Linked DNA regions of Pleomorphomonas sp. T1.2MG-36. Each later gene encodes a partner of the first gene's protein in a complex. Links are inferred from orthologs where the notes say so. Each region holds a gene or a part of one and is shown on either strand. Other genes may lie near its edges.

The links.
Region 2: the proteins of uvrB (region 1) and QQZ18_RS05230 are in contact, whole or in part, in a crystal structure (PDB 7EGT), measured with the Thermus thermophilus proteins. The link is inferred for Pleomorphomonas sp. T1.2MG-36 from one-to-one orthologs. Residues at the interface, in WP_096411307.1 of Thermus thermophilus: Glu23, Leu25, Arg26, Asp27, Gly28, Glu29, Arg30, Phe31, Arg55, Glu326, Asp327, Phe328, Glu379, Ser382, Gln383, His398, Gly400, Arg401; in WP_096412145.1 of Thermus thermophilus: His654, Arg656, Phe657, Gln666, Asp668, Glu669, Lys680, Arg681, Leu682, Ser683, Lys685, Tyr686, Ala687.

What each region holds. Positions count from the first base shown.
Region 1 is NZ_CATNLY010000051.1:141,600-149,534, reverse strand. What follows is about bases 2,308-5,516. They hold uvrB (excinuclease ABC subunit UvrB), read left to right. Parts: upstream 2,308-2,622; coding sequence 2,623-5,316; downstream 5,317-5,516. Other genes in these bases: QQZ18_RS19965 (hypothetical protein), read right to left, coding at 2,308-2,473. Outside these bases: QQZ18_RS19975 (SH3 domain-containing protein), read left to right, coding at 63-677; QQZ18_RS19970 (SH3 domain-containing protein), read left to right, coding at 721-1,497; more of QQZ18_RS19965, read right to left, coding at 1,526-2,307; QQZ18_RS19955 (nuclear transport factor 2 family protein), read left to right, coding at 5,980-6,384; QQZ18_RS19950 (DMT family transporter), read right to left, coding at 6,393-7,247; QQZ18_RS19945 (NAD(P)H-dependent oxidoreductase), read left to right, coding at 7,453-7,935. UniProt on the Escherichia coli protein: The UvrABC repair system catalyzes the recognition and processing of DNA lesions. A damage recognition complex composed of 2 UvrA and 2 UvrB subunits scans DNA for abnormalities.
Region 2 is NZ_CATNLY010000001.1:1,112,208-1,120,042, forward strand. The notes cover bases 2,781-5,889. They hold QQZ18_RS05230 (ATP-dependent helicase), read left to right. Parts: upstream 2,781-3,176; coding sequence 3,177-5,603; downstream 5,604-5,889. Other genes in these bases: QQZ18_RS05225 (hypothetical protein), read right to left, coding at 2,781-2,880; QQZ18_RS05235 (bifunctional metallophosphatase/5'-nucleotidase), read left to right, coding at 5,742-5,889. Outside these bases: QQZ18_RS05215 (hypothetical protein), read left to right, coding at 1-200; NAD-dependent DNA ligase LigA, read left to right, coding at 271-2,427; more of QQZ18_RS05225, read right to left, coding at 2,665-2,780; more of QQZ18_RS05235, read left to right, coding at 5,890-7,376; QQZ18_RS05240 (hypothetical protein), read right to left, coding at 7,479-7,835. UniProt on the Escherichia coli protein: A helicase with DNA-dependent ATPase activity. Unwinds DNA duplexes with 3'-5' polarity. Translocates on single-stranded DNA with 3'-5' polarity. Initiates unwinding more efficiently from a nicked substrate than double-stranded DNA.

The DNA.
Region 1 (7,935 bases):
GTTCGGTCGCCCGGACCGGCCCAGGAGTGGCCATCGGCGTTGCCGGCAAAGGAGTGAAAGCCATGTTGAAACCCCTACTGTCGATTGCCGTGCTCGCCGCCGCGACCATCGCGGCTCCGGTGGTGGCCTCGGCGGCGCCCGCCCGCGTCACGGCCAACGTCAACCTCCGGGCAGGTCCGGGTACCGAGTATTACCCGATCGTCGTGTTGCCGGCCGGCGCGCCCGTCGAGCTCTACGGCTGCCTGCAGGGCTACACATGGTGCGACGTGTCCTACGGCCGCGAGCGCGGCTGGGTGTCGTCGCGCTATCTCTCCACCTTCTATCGCGGCCCGGCCTATCGTCCGCGTCCCTCCGCCTCGGTGCCGTTCCTGACCTTCAATTTCGGCTACTGGGACAACCACTATGCCAAGCGGCCGTGGTATCAAGATCGCCCGCGCCCGGGTCGCCCCGGCCCCGATTGGAACCGGGACCGTCCGCGCCCCGACTGGGACCGGGACCGTCCTCGCCCTGACTGGGATCGCGATCGTCCGCGTCCGGACTGGGATCGGGACCGCGACCGGGATCGTCGGGACTGGGACCGCGACCGGGATCGCCGGGACTGGGACCGTGACCGTCGAGGCGGGCCTTCGAACGGCCGCTGCGGGCCGGGCGCCGTTGCCTGTCCCGACAACAACTGAGGCCAAGCCCGCAAGGGCAAGGCCATCAACGAGGGGAAACGCGATGTCGATGCGACGTCTGGCCACGGCGTTCTGCCTGGCCGGCCTGACCTCCTCGGCGGCCGGCGCGCTGGCCGCGCCGGCCGAAGTGTTGGCCGCCGTCAATCTCCGCACCGGTCCGGGCGCGCAGTACTATGCCATCATGGTGCTGCCGCCCGGCGCGCCGGTCGAGATCTATGGCTGCCTCAACGATGACAGCTGGTGCGACGTCGGCTACGGGCAAACGCGAGGCTGGATTGCCTCGCGCTATCTTGGCACCGTCCGCGACTGGGCGCCCGAGCAGCGCATCCTGCGACCGCCGGTGCTGACGCCGCCACCGATCTATCGCGAGCCGCCGGTCTACGCCAATCCACCGCCGATCTATCGCGAGCCGGAGTGGGCGCCGCCAGAGGTCTATCCGGGCGAGGTCTACATCGAACCGCCGCCGGGCTACGGCTACCGCCCGCCCGTGGTGGTCGGCCCGCCGATGCCGCCCCTGCCCCAGCCGGACGTCGACATCTATCCGGCAAGGCCCCAGGCCGCACCGCCACCCACCGCCGCCCGACCGCCCATGGTTGTCGGCACGCCGCCGGCAGCCCAGCCCGCAACGCCTCCGGCCACTGTCACCCAGCCCACCGCGCCGCAGACCGGACCCACGGGTCAATCATCCGCCAGTTCGGGTCAGCTGGCGGCCCCGATGACGACGCCGTCACCGACCGAAGCCAAGCCGAAATACGGTGGCGCCGTCGGCAAGCCCGGCGCGCCCTGCAAGTGGGTGAACGGCGTCTGCCGCAACGACTGACGACCCGCGCCTTCAGCCGCCCGCGTCCTCAGCCGAAGGCGCGGCCGGCGAGGTGAATCAGAAGGTAGAGGTAGAGTTGCGTCGTCTTGCGCAGGCGCTTCGACAGGAGCTTGCGCGAGGCGCGATCCCGCATCTCGTTGATTTCCGCGACGGTCACCCGGCGGAAGGTGCTCTCGCTCGGCAGCGCCGCGATCTGCTCGGGCGTCGCCCTCCACTTGCGGGGCGGGAAGAGATCGTAGACGAAGCGCGGATCGTCGGCCGGCGTCAGGTTGCCATCCGGCCGCTGTTCGGGGTTCCAGCCGCCGACCAGCGGCATGTAGATCCGCTTGGCGTCCGACAGCCAGGCGGCCAGCCAGGAGAAGGTGCTGGGACTGACGACGATGTTCTTCGAATTGCGGATGATCTGGAAATCGCGGATCGGCGTCGTGTGCGGCACGTACAGCGCATCGGGAAATTCCGCGCGGATCATGTTGCTGTAGTAGTCGTCGAACAGTTGCCCCATGAACACCGGCTTCTTGCCCGTCTCGTTCAGGATGGACCGATAGTAGGCGAGCGGCACCGGACCGTAGTCGCCGGCCTTGCCGAACAGGATATCCTCGCCGCGAATGTTGATGACGATATGGGCGTCGTCGAAGCCCGGCGCGTCCTCCTCGGGCAGAGGCTGGAACAGCGTGTTCGCATTCTCGCGCGACAGAAAATGCCGGTAATCGACCTTGATGGACCGCATCATCACCGACGCCGCCAGCCCCGAGCGGCAGAGCCGGTGAACGTGGTCGAGCGACACGTTGGCGCCCCGCACCAGCAGCGGCACGTAAGGATGGCCGACGATGACAGGCTTCGACAGCCGCCAATCCGGCATGTGATAGCCGACGACCTCGAAATCGGGCAGTGTCTCGACCAAGCGGCGGGCCACCATCAACTGCATCATCTGGTTGCCCAGGCGTCCGCTGCCCTGGTCGATGACGAATTTCTTCACGGTCGAACTCCCGTCTCAACGCAAGCGCCATAAATCACACTTCATCCCGCTTGGAAATCGCCGCCGGCACCTGTCGCCCTGCTGCCACGCTCTGACCGCAGTGCATGTGATAAGATGTCCGTTCGCTGAGGATACCGATGAGTCCGCGCATGGCACCCCGCAAGCCCGCTTCCGCCCCCGATACCGATCCGGCACCCGGTTTTTCCGAGATGCCGCAGGCGCCGTTCGAGGGAACGCCGTTGAAGGGGTCCTTTTCGGACTGGCTGAAGGACGTCTCCGACGACGCCGCCAAGCCCCAGCCGTCAGAGTCGCGGATCGTCGAGGAAACCATCGCCAAGCCCGGCAAGCGCAAGCCGAAGGCCGAGCTGACCTCGCGCAAGTCGTCGCGCGGCGGCTCGCTGGGCGGCTCCACCGATCCGAAGACGCGCGCCGCCGGTGGCCTCAACCCCGTCGCCGGCATGTCGGTGTCGATGGAGGAGGCCGAGGCGATGCCGCTGGGCGGCGTCACCGCCACGGTGAAGGCGCTGGAGGAGATGATCCAGAAGGGCCGCGACATCTTCCGCGACGGCCAGCCCTGGGTGCCGCACCGGCCGGACCGCCCGCCCAAGTCGGAAGGCGGCATTCCCTTCCGCCTGTCGTCGGCCTACGAGCCGAAGGGCGACCAGCCCACGGCCATCGCCGACCTGCTGGCCGGCATCGATCAACAGGACAAGACGCAGGTGCTCTTGGGCGTCACCGGCTCCGGCAAGACCTTCACGGTGGCCAACATCATCGCCGCCACCAATCGCCCTGCCCTGATCCTCGCCCCGAACAAGACGCTGGCCGCCCAGCTTTACTCCGAGTTCAAGAGCTTCTTCCCGGACAACGCCGTCGAGTATTTCGTCTCCTACTACGACTACTTCCAGCCGGAAGCCTACGTTCCGCGCACCGACACCTATATCGAGAAGGAATCGACCATCAACGAGCAGATCGATCGCATGCGCCACTCGGCGACGCGCTCGCTGCTCGAACGCGACGATGTCATCATCGTCGCCTCGGTCAGCTGCATCTACGGTATCGGCTCGGTCGAGACCTACACCGCCATGACCTTCGGCCTGGAGGTGGGCAACCGCATCGACCAGCGGCAGTTTCTCGCCGACCTCGTCGCCCTGCAATACAAGCGCGCCGACGTCGGCTTCGCCCGCGGCACCTTCCGGGTGCGCGGCGACACCATCGAAGTCTTCCCGGCCCACTTGGAGGACCGCGCCTGGCGCATCTCGCTGTTCGGCGACGAAGTGGAATCGATCACCGAGTTCGACCCGCTGACCGGCCACAAGTCGGCCGACATGAAGTTCGTCAAGATCTACGCCAACTCGCACTATGTGACGCCCAAGCCGACGCTGGCCCAAGCCATCAAGTCGATCAAGGCGGAGCTGCGCGCCCGTATCGAAGAGCTGAACGCCCACGGCCGCCTCTTGGAAGCGCAGCGCATCGAGCAGCGCTGCACCTTCGACATGGAGATGATCGAGGCGACCGGCTCCTGCGCCGGCATCGAGAACTACTCGCGCTACCTCACGGGACGCGCGCCCGGCGAGCCGCCGCCGACCCTGTTCGAATACCTGCCCGACAACGCCCTGGTCTTCATCGACGAAAGCCACGTCACCGTGCCGCAGATCGGCGCCATGTATCGCGGCGACTTCCGGCGCAAGGCGACGCTGGCCGAATACGGCTTCCGCCTGCCCTCCTGCATGGACAACCGCCCGCTGCGCTTCGAGGAATGGGACGCCATGCGGCCGCAGACCGTCTGCGTCTCCGCCACCCCCGGCGGCTGGGAGCTCGACCAGTCGGGCGGCGTGTTCGCCGAGCAGGTGATCCGCCCGACCGGCCTGATCGACCCGCCGGTGGAGATCCGTCCGGCCCGCACCCAGGTCGACGACCTCCTCGGCGAAGTACGGCAGGTGACCAACGCCGGCTATCGCACGCTGGTCACCGTGCTGACCAAGCGCATGGCCGAGGACCTCACCGAATATCTGCACGAGCAGGGCATCAAGGTCCGCTACATGCACTCCGACATCGACACGCTGGAGCGCATCGGGATCCTGCGCGACCTGCGCCTCGGCGCCTTCGACGTTCTGGTCGGCATCAACCTCTTGCGCGAGGGCCTCGACATCCCCGAATGCGCGCTGGTCGCCATTCTCGATGCCGACAAGGAAGGCTTCCTGCGGTCGGAGACCTCGCTGGTCCAGACCATCGGCCGCGCCGCCCGTAACGTCGACGGCAAGGTCATCCTCTACGCCGACAAGACCACCGGCTCGATGGAAAGGGCCATCGCCGAGACCAACCGTCGCCGCGAGAAACAGGTGGCCTACAACGTCGCCAATGGCATCACGCCAGAGAGCGTCAAGCGGTCGATCGGCGACGTGCTCAACTCGGTCTACGAGCAGGACCACGTCCGCGTCGACACCGGCCTCGCCGAGGAAGGCGAGATGATCGGCCACAACCTCAAGGCCTACATGGCCGATCTGGAGCAGCGGATGCGCAAGGCCGCCGCCGATCTGGAATTCGAGGAAGCGGCCCGCCTGCGCGACGAACTGAAGCGGCTGCAAGCGGCGGAACTGACCATTGCCGACGACCCGATGGCCCGCCAGAGCGACGTCGATGCCGCCGGCGGCGGTTTCGGAGGCGGCAAGAAATACGGCAAGGCCGGCAACACGCCACCAACCCGCGTCCGCAAGAACAGCCTCGACGAGATGACCGTCGGCCGCACCGAAGTGCCGATGGGCAGCGAACCGCCCAAGCGCCCACCGCCCAGCACGGCGGCGGGAACGGTGGCGGGCAAGAAGCGCGGGCGGTGGGGGAAGTAGGGTTAGAGTACCGACCACCCTCGCCGCTATAGCGGAAGATCTTGTTCGCTCCGGCCGCAAGCCCCCCGTTTGCCGGTTACCGACCGCCGAAAATGCACTTGGCGATTTGTACTCATGTCTGCAACCGCGAAATCAGTTACCCTCCTAGATTGAGGTATGTCGTTTGGCGCCTTGTGCGGTGCGGTGGAGACCGGAGGCCTAAATATGCGGTTCTTGTTATTTGTTGTGCTTTGCCTGGGGATGGCTGGAACAGCGCGGTGCGAAGAAAATCCCACGTTCATATGCACCGTTAAGGATTTCAGGTGGGACAGTCCGTACTTTGCATATGACAAAGTATTCGACGAGAAAATGCGCAAGAAAATATTTAGAATATTCGATATGGGAGGCAAAATTAAAATAAAATCAAATCCCATAGAAATAAAATCCGACGGCATCGACCTTTTTGTCATAGGAAGAAGTGGAATTAATATATTTGCCGTTCAGAAAGATATAGATATGGGAACTAACAGCCTAGTTATTGGGCCATCACCCCGACCCGGAACAGGAACAAGCGATTCGGTGGCTACGTTTACGAATCAGACCTCCCGAAGTGTTTTCGTATATCATCTCGAATGTAGCCGAAACTGATTAGCGAGAGGCAAGTATCGACTACGCTTTCTCGCGATGGAGTTTTTGAACATGTCTGCAACCACCCCTGACGCAGACTTCTTTCGTTCGCTTGAACAAAAGCTGCACCGCCCCGAGGTTCGGCGCTCGCCGGACGCCGTTCGCGCGCTTCTCGCCGACGCGTTCATCGAGTTTGGCAGTTCGGGAACCGTTTACGACAAGGCGTCGATCATAGAAGCGCTCGCCACCGAACCGATGGGCGAGGCCGCGCTCGTTCCGGGCGTGGATGATTTCGCAACCCGCCTCATTTCAACGACCGTCGTCCTCGTGACTTACCGAAGCAGTCGTCTCCGCCCCGACGGAACAGGGGCAAGAACCACATTGCGCAGCTCCATCTGGACGTTGATTGATGGCCGCTGGCAGATGCTGTTTCACCAGGGAACGATCGTCCCGCTCGGCTGAATCCCGGCCTACCGTCCCCGCCTTGCCCCCCTCTGCCCCAGCAAGATGCTGCCGAAGATCAGGGCGATGCCCAGCCATTGCATGAACGACAGGGTCTCGTCCTTGAACAGCCAGCCGAGGGCCACCGCCGTCACCGGGCTCAGGAAGCCGAGCTGCGCCACGAGGTTGGTGTTGAGGCGGGCGATGCCACGGAACCAGATGACATAGGTGAGGCCGGCACCGATCAGGCCGAGGTAGGCGACGCCGATGAGATTGTCCGTCGTGAAACCGGCGAGCGTCGGCATGTTGCCGACGAGGGCCGGCAGCAGCAGGATGCCGCCCGCCGTCAGTTGCCAGGCGGTGAAGGTGAGCAGCGGCACCGGCGGCTGCCAGCGCCGCGTCAGTACGGTGCCCAAGGCCATGGACAGGGCGCCGAGGAGGCCCGCCATGATGCCGGTGGCGTCGAGCGCCGCGCTCGGCTTCAGGATCAGCAGGCCGACACCCAAGGCACCGCCCACTGCGGCGGCGATCGATACCGACATGATCGGCGTGCCCACCAGCAGCCGCGCCAGGAACACCACCACCAGCGGCTGGACCGCGCCCACCGTGGCGGCGACGCCGCCGGGCAGCCGGTAGGCGGCGGTGAACAGCATCCACCAGAAGAACGAGAAGTTGAGCGCGCCGAGCAGGAAGACGCGTGGCCACCAGACGCCCGTCGGCAATTGCCGGGTGACCAGGAGGAGCAGCAGGCCGGCCGGCAAGGCACGCAGGAGCGAGACCAGCAGCGGGTCGAGCCCCGGCAAATAGGTCACCGTCACGATATAGGTGCTGCCCCAGACGAGGGGCGCCAGGGCGGTGAGGGCGATATCGGAAAGCCGGTTCATGATCACTCCATTTATCTCGACGTCAAGATAAATAGCTCGGAGCCGCTGTCAATCGGTGGCACGATCACACCTGCGGCATCAGCGGCGATGACGCGCCGAAACGGGCCAGGGATCCGTAAGACTCGGGGCCTGTTCGGAAATCGGGTAGGCGCGGCAGCGTGAACATGCAAAGTTCGCACACCTCTCCCATTCCCGAGTCCCGCCCATGAAGTGCCTCGTCGTCGTCGCCCACCCGCTGTCGGACAGCCTCACTCGGTCGCTGGCCCGCTTTGCCGTCGAGCGGCTCGAGGCGGCCGGCCATGAGGTGACCGTGGAAGATCTCTACGGCAGCGGTTTCGGCGCCGCGCTCACCGAGGCCGAGCGCCGGAGCTACTACGCCGACGGGTTCGACGCGACGGCGGTCTCCGGCGAGGCGGCGCGGCTGACGGACGCCGAGGCGCTGGTGCTGGTGTTTCCTACCTGGTGGTACGGCTTTCCGGCCATCCTGAAGGGCTGGTTCGACCGCGTCTGGTCGCCGGGCATCGCCTTCGACCATTCCAGCAACTTCGGGCCGATCAAGCCACGCCTCAAGTTGGCCCGCGTCCTGGCGATCACTACGCTCGGCTCGCCCTGGTGGATCGACACGCTGGTGCTGTGGCAGCCGGTGCGTCGCATCCTGCGCATCGCCATCCTCGGCGCCTGCGCCCGG
Region 2 (7,835 bases), on another replicon or contig:
GGCTGCCGTCTCCGGCTCTGCTCGCCGGAACGGCCGCGGCCATCGCCCTGGCGACGGTGGCCTGGGGCCTTGCCGGCCTCGCCATCGGCCGATTCGGGCGCCATCGCGTCGGCGCCGGCACCCTCAACCGGGCCACCGCCGCCGTGCTTGCCGCCTTCGCCGGCACGCTGATGATGACGACGGCTGTCGCGGGCCTCTGAGAGAACTTGCGCCCCGCCCGGGTATTCGGCTTTAACCGGAGCCGAGAAGAGTCCCCACGAGAGACGCGCGATGTCGGCCGAAACCAATTCCATTCCCGTCGAAGACCTCACCCAGGACGAGGCCGCCGCCGAACTCCAGCGCCTGTCCGCCGAGATCGCCCACCACGACGAGCTCTATCATGCCAAGGACGCGCCGGAGATTTCCGACGCCGCCTATGACGCGCTGCGCGGCCGCAACCGCGAAATCGAGGCGCGCTTTCCCGAACTCGTCCGCTCCGATTCGCCGTCGCTCAAGGTCGGCGCCCCGGTCTCGGAGGTCTTCTCCGAGGTTCGCCACGTCAGGCCGATGCTGTCGCTCGACAACCTGTTCAGCGAGGCCGACCTCCGTGATTTCGTCAAGCAGGTGAAGAGCTTCCTTGGCGCCAGCGAAACGCCCGTCTTCACCGCCGAGCCGAAGATCGACGGGCTCTCCATGTCGCTGCGCTACGTCGATCGTCGCCTCGTCACGGCGGCGACGCGCGGCGACGGCACCACCGGCGAGAACGTCACCGCCAACGTCCGCACCATTGCCGAGATTCCCGACGAACTGCCGGCCGGCGCGCCCGACGTCGTCGAGGTGCGCGGCGAGGTCTACATGAAGAAGGCCGACTTCGCCGCCCTCAACGAGCGGATGATGAACGAGAGCGGCCGCCTGTTCGCCAACCCGCGCAACGCCGCCGCCGGCTCGCTGCGCCAGCTCGACCCGAAGGTGACGGCCGGCCGGCCGCTCAGCTTCTTCGCCTATGCCTGGGGCGACCTGTCCGAGCCGCTGGCCCGGACGCAATACGACACGGTGAAGCGCTTCGAAGAATGGGGCTTCAAGGTCAATCCCTTGATGGCGCGCTGCCATTCGGAAGAGGAGCTTATCGCCCACTACCGGCTGATCGAGAGCCAGCGCGCCGATCTCGGCTACGACATCGACGGCGTCGTCTACAAGGTCGACAGCCTCGCGCTGCAGGAACGCCTCGGCTTCCGCTCGCGCTCGCCGCGCTGGGCCACTGCCCATAAGTTCCCGGCCGAGCGTGCCTCCACCACCGTCAAGGCCATCGAGATCCAGGTCGGCCGCACCGGCGCGCTGACGCCGGTCGCCAAGCTGGAACCGGTGACTGTGGGCGGCGTCGTCGTCTCCAACGCCACCCTGCACAACGAGGACTACATCAAGGGCATCGGCCAGGATGGCCTGCCGCTGCGCGACGGTCGCGACATCCGCGTCGGCGACACGGTGGTGATCCAGCGGGCCGGCGACGTCATCCCGCAGGTGGTCGACGTGCTGATCGACAAGCGCCCGGCCGATGCGGTGCCCTACGCCTTCCCCACCCTCTGCCCGCGCTGCGGCAGCCATGCCGTGCGCGACACCAACGAGAAGACCGGCAAGACCGACGCCGTGCGCCGCTGCACCGGCGGCCTGATCTGTCCGGCCCAGCAGGTGGAAAGCCTGAAGCACTTCGTCGCGCGTCAGGCCTTCGACATCGAAGGCCTCGGCGACAAGCAGATCGAGTTCTTCCACGCGCTGGAGGACGAGCACCTGTCGATCCGCACGCCGGTCGACATCTTCACCCTCGCCCGGCGCGAAGCCACCGGTCTCAATCGCCTGTCCAACTTCCCCGGCTTCGGCGCGACATCGGTGCGCAATCTGTTCGAGAGCATCGAGGCGCGGCGGCGGATCGACCTGCACCGCCTCATCTTCGGCCTGGGCATCCGCCACATCGGCGAGGGCAATGCCAAGCTGCTCGCCCGCGCCTACGGCTCGTGGGAGCACTTCTACGACGCCATGAAGAAGGCCGCCGACCGCGATCCGGAGACGCTGGCCGAGCTCGACGCCATCGACGGCGTCGGAGCCGTGGTGGTCGAGGCGCTGACCGATTTCTTTGGCGAGGATCACAACCGCGTCGCCATCGACGCCCTGCTCAACGAGATCACGCCGCTCGACGCCGAAGCACCGGTGACCACCAACAGCCCGGTGGCCGGCAAGACGGTGGTGTTCACTGGCTCGCTGGAGAAGATGACGCGTGATGAAGCGAAGGCCACCGCCGAGCGTCTGGGCGCCAAGGTGGCCGGCTCGGTGTCGAAGAAGACCGATCTGGTGGTTGCCGGCCCCGGCGCCGGTTCGAAGCTCGCCAAAGCGTCCGAACTCGGCATCGAGGTGATCGACGAGGACGCCTGGCTGGAAAGGATCAGGGGGCTTTAGACGCCCGACAGCTCGGCTTGAAACGAGCCGGGCATCGGCAGGCGACCTTGTCTGCGAGAGCTCGGAGTCAAAGGCTCCGAGCAGATCCAGCAAAACTGTCGCGTCGATCTCCGTCCTGAGGAAAGCCAGGGCGTTGGCGGTGAAAGCCGCTCCTCGCCAACGCCGTGATATCTGTGGGCGCCACAAGCCCGGAAATCGGGCTTGGAATCGCGGCCGGTCGAATATCTCCGCATGCGCTCAGCCGCGCGACCAGGAGATGGCAAGGGATGCCAGCTCTGGCGTCGCCGCCACGAGACCGCCTGCCGTGTCCAGGAAGTGACCGGGTTCGAGCCGCCAGGCATCGTTGTCCGCGTCCTCCGCGATGACCACCGGCGTACGGCCGGCCTTGGTCGCAAAGGCTCCCAGGAAATAGGTATTGATTCCTGAAGGTATCCCATCGGAGGTCATGGTCATGTCCTCTCTCCATCGAGAAAAGGCCTGATTGGCGGCCGACAAGACGATTTAACCTTCAATCCTTGAAGGACCGGTAAACGAAAACCAGAAACTCCCTTTCAAACATCAACAAAGCGGCGCACGGAACAAATGGAAATCCTTCGCTTTCCTGACGTACTGCATGAAAATACGCTACGTTAGTGAAAAATACCGAGCGAATTACCAATCATTAACCGACACGGGCCTCAGGGAGAATGATCCCGGCCCGGCGCACGACACTCTCGCCCCCGACGCCCTGTTGCTTTATTGTTCTCGTCATGACTGCTTCCCAGAATCACGACGACACCGACTTCGACGCCTCTCCCTCGCTGGGCATCGCCGCCCGGGCCATGGCCGCCGCGCGACCCGGCACAGGCGCCGTCGGCTATCTCCAGGGCATGAACCCCGAGCAGCGCGAGGCGGTGGAAACGTTGGATGGTCCCGTGCTGGTGCTGGCTGGTGCCGGCACCGGCAAGACGCGCGTCCTGACCACCCGCATCGCCCACATTCTGGCGACCCACCGCGCCTTCCCGTCGCAAATTCTGTCGGTGACTTTCACCAACAAGGCGGCGCGCGAGATGAAGGAGCGCGTCGGCAAGCTGGTCGGCGGCGTCGTCGAGGGCATGCCATGGCTCGGCACCTTCCACTCGATCGGCGTGCGGATGCTCCGGAAGCATGCCGAGCTTGTCGGCCTCAAGAGCAACTTCACCATCCTCGACACCGACGATCAGATCCGCCTGATCAAACAGTTGATCCAGGCCGACGGCATCGACGAGAAGCGCTGGCCGGCCCGGCAGTTCGCCTCGGCGCTCGATGGCTGGAAGAACAAGGGCCTGAGGCCGGCCGACATTCCCGAGGGCGAGGCGCGCGCCTATGTCAACGGCCGGGGGCGGGAGCTCTACGCCGCCTATCAGGCGCGCCTCAAGGTGCTCAACGCCGTCGACTTCGGCGACCTGCTGCTCGAAGCGGTAACGCTGCTGCGCCAGAACCCAGACGTTCTCGCCGACTACCACAAGCGGTTCCGTTTCATCCTGGTCGACGAGTATCAGGACACCAACGTCGTCCAGTATCTCTGGCTGCGCCTTCTCGCCCAGGGCTCGCACAACATCTGCTGCGTCGGCGACGACGACCAGTCGATCTACGGCTGGCGCGGCGCCGAGGTGGACAACATCCTGCGCTACGAGCGCGACTTCCCCGGCGCCAAGGTGATCCGTCTCGAGCGCAACTATCGCTCCACCGCCCACATCCTCGGCGCCGCCTCGCACCTCATCGCCCACAACGAGGCGCGCCTGGGCAAGACGCTGTTCACCGACCTGCCGCAGGCCGACGACGAGGACAAGGTGTTCGTCGCCTCGGCCTGGGACTCGGAGGAGGAGGCGCGGTCGATCGGCGACGAGATCGAACGTTTTCAGCGGGGCGGAACGCCGCTCAACGACATCGCCATCCTGGTGCGTGCCTCCTTCCAGATGCGCGAGTTCGAAGACCGCTTCGTCACCTCCGGCATTCCCTATCGCGTCATCGGCGGCCCGCGTTTCTACGAACGGGCCGAGATCCGCGATGCCCTCGCCTATTTCCGCGTCGTCATGCAGCCGGCCGACGACCTCGCCTTCGAGCGCATCGTCAACACGCCGCGCCGCGGCATCGGCGACACCTCCGTCCGCACGCTGCACGACTACGGCCGTGTCGAGACGGTGCCGCTGACCGAGGCGACACGGCAACTGGTCGCCACCGAGGAGTTCAAGGGCAAGACGCGCACGGCCCTGCGCGATTTCCTGGCCAGCATCGAGCGCTGGCGCGATCTCGTGCCGGCCATGAAGCACACCGAGCTTGCCGAGCTGATCCTCGACGAGAGCGGCTACACCGCCATGTGGCAGAACGACCGTTCGGCCGAGGCGCCGGGTCGCCTTGAAAACCTCAAGGAACTGATCCGCTCCATGGACGAGTTCGAGAGCATGGAAGGCTTCCTCGAACACATCTCCCTGGTGATGGACCGCGACAGCGGCGAGGAGCTCGACGCCGTCTCCATCATGACGCTGCATTCGGCCAAGGGTCTGGAGTTCGACACCGTCTTCCTGCCCGGCTGGGAAGAGGGCCTATTCCCGCATCAGCGCGCCCTCGACGAGGGCGGCCGAGCCGGCCTGGAAGAGGAACGCCGCCTCGCCTACGTCGGCCTGACGCGCGCCAAGAAGCATTGCCTGATCTGGTTCACCTCCAACCGCCGCATCCACGGTTCCTGGCAGTCGTCGATCCCCTCCCGCTTCCTCGACGAGCTGCCGGCCGCCCATGTCGAGATCAAGGAAACCGGCAGCGCCTACGGTGGCTACGGCTCGTCCTTCGGCCGCCAGAACCCTTACGGCGCCTCGCGCTTCGACAGCGTCGAGCGCTTCCAGTCCAACTACGAGACGCCCGGCTGGCAGCGCGCCCAGAAGGCCCAGAAAGCCGGCAGTCAGGCGGCGGGCGGCCGTGGCGGCTTCTCCTCGCCGGCTCAGCAGTCCTATGGCCGGGCGCAACCCAAGCTGATCGAGGGCGAGCTGATCGCCAAGTCGGTGGTATCAGGGGCGCCGAAGTTCGGCGTCGGCGACCGGGTGTTCCACGTCAAGTTCGGCCCCGGCACGGTCTCCGCCGTCGAAGGCAACAAGGTGACCGTCGACTTCGACAAGGCCGGCCAGAAGCGGGTGGTGGACAGCTTCCTCGACAAGGCGTGAGCGCCCACATCGTCATAAAAGCCTCTCCTCACCGTGCAAAACTGCGTATTGGCGCTTGAGTCCGGGCGTCCAGGCACGCCAAGATTGCTTAGGCGGCTCAGGCAGGAACTGGCGCCGCACGAACGGGGAGACAGGAGCATGACGAAAAGACTGGCCATCGGCATTCTTTCGGCGGGCGCACTGGCGCTTTCGGCCGGCACGGCACTGGCCGACTTCCAGCTCACCATCCTGCACATCAACGACTTCCATTCCCGCATCGAGGCCATCAACAAGTTCGATTCCACCTGCTCGGCCAAGGAGAGCGACGCCGGCGAGTGCTTCGGCGGCATCGCCCGCGTGAAGAGCGCCATCGACGACAAGCGCAAGGAACTCGACGGCGCCAACCTCCTGGTGCTCGACGCCGGCGACCAGTTCCAGGGCTCGCTCTACTACAGCACCTTCAAGAGCGCGCCGGTGGCCGAGTTCATGAACGGCATCGGCTTCGACGCCATGGCCATCGGCAACCATGAGTTCGACGACGGCCCGGCCGAGCTCGACAAGCTGATCGGCGCGGTGAAGTTCCCGATCATTTCCGGCAACACCGTCAGCGCCAAGGGCTCCCTGCTCGACGGCAAGTACAAGGGCTACATCATCAAGGAGATCGGCGGCGAGAAGGTCGCCGTCGTCTCGGTGCTGGCGAAGGACACCTCCGAGACCTCCTCGCCCGGCAAGGACATCACCTTCGAGGACGAGATCACCTATCTCCAGAAGGCGGTGAAGGAGATCGAGGCCGAGGGCGTCAACAAGATCGTCGCCCTCACCCACGTCGGCTACGTCAAGGATCAGGAAATCGCCGCCAAGGTCGACGGCATCGACGTCATCGTCGGCGGCCACAGCCACACCTACCTGTCCTCCACCGACGACAAGGCGTCCGGCCCCTATCCGACGCTGGTGAAGAACCCGTCCGGCATCGAGGTGCCGATCGTCACCGCCTACGCCTATTCCAAGTATCTCGGCGACCTCACCGTCAACTTCGACGACAGGGGCGTCGTCACCGCCACCAAGGGCGCGCCGATCCTGCTCGACGCCTCGGTGACGCCGGACGAGGGCTACGCCGAACGCGTGAAGGAACTCGGCAAGCCGCTTGAGGAACTGAAGGCCAAGGTAGTCGGATCGGCCGCCGACGCCATCGACGGCGATCGCAAGTCCTGCCGCGCCGTCGAATGCTCCATGGGCAACCTCGTCGCCGACGCGGCGCTCGACCGCGTCGCCAGCCAGGGCATCACCATCTCCATCGCCAATGGCGGCGGCCTCCGCGCGTCGATCGACGCCGGCGACGTTTCCATGGGCGAGGTGCTGACGGTGCTGCCGTTCCAGAACACCATCGCCACCTTCCAGATCGACGGCGCCGGCATCAAGGAAGCGCTGGAGAACGGCGTCAGCGAGGTCGACGAAGGCGCCGGCCGCTTCCCGCAGGTCTCGGGCCTGAAATACACCTTCGATCGGTCGAAGCCGGTCGGCAGCCGCATCACCTCCGTCGAGGTGAAGGATGGCGACGGCTTCGTGCCGCTCGATCCGGCCAAGACCTACGGCGTCGTCACCAACAACTACGTGCGTGGCGGCGGCGACGGCTTCAAGACCTTCGCCGACAAGGCGGTCAACGCCTACGACTTCGGACCGAACCTGGAGGACGTGGTGGCCGAGTATCTGACCACCCACAATCCCTACAAACCCTACACCGACGGCCGCATCACCGACGCGACGCCGGCCGACTACGTGCCGCCGAAGAAGTAGGCACCCCAAGGGCATGTGATCGACGCGACGGGCGGAGCTTCAGGCTTCGCCCGTCGTTGCGTTTGCGAGGGACGCAAATCCTTCCGAGGCCGCCCGCGGCGATCAGTCGCGCGGCAGCGACAGCCCGAAGCCGATGATGGCCGCCCCGCGCAGCAAGAGATCCACGCGCAGCACCAGATCCACGCGCAGCACCAGATCCACCGCCACGAGGCGATCGAACCCGCTGAAGGCATAGGTCGCCCCCCACAGCCAGAGCAGCAGGAACAGCCCCATCAGGCCGCTCGTTCCCAGCCACGTGAAGGCGCTGCCGGTGGCAAGGGTGAGGCCTATCCAGATGCGGAGAAGCGACGACGCGGCCAGCAGAAGCGTGAAGAGGGCCGGCGACATCGAGAGCGCCAAGCCGGGATCGAACGTCAGCACCACGCCGAGGCAGGTATCCAGCACGCCGAGCGACACCCA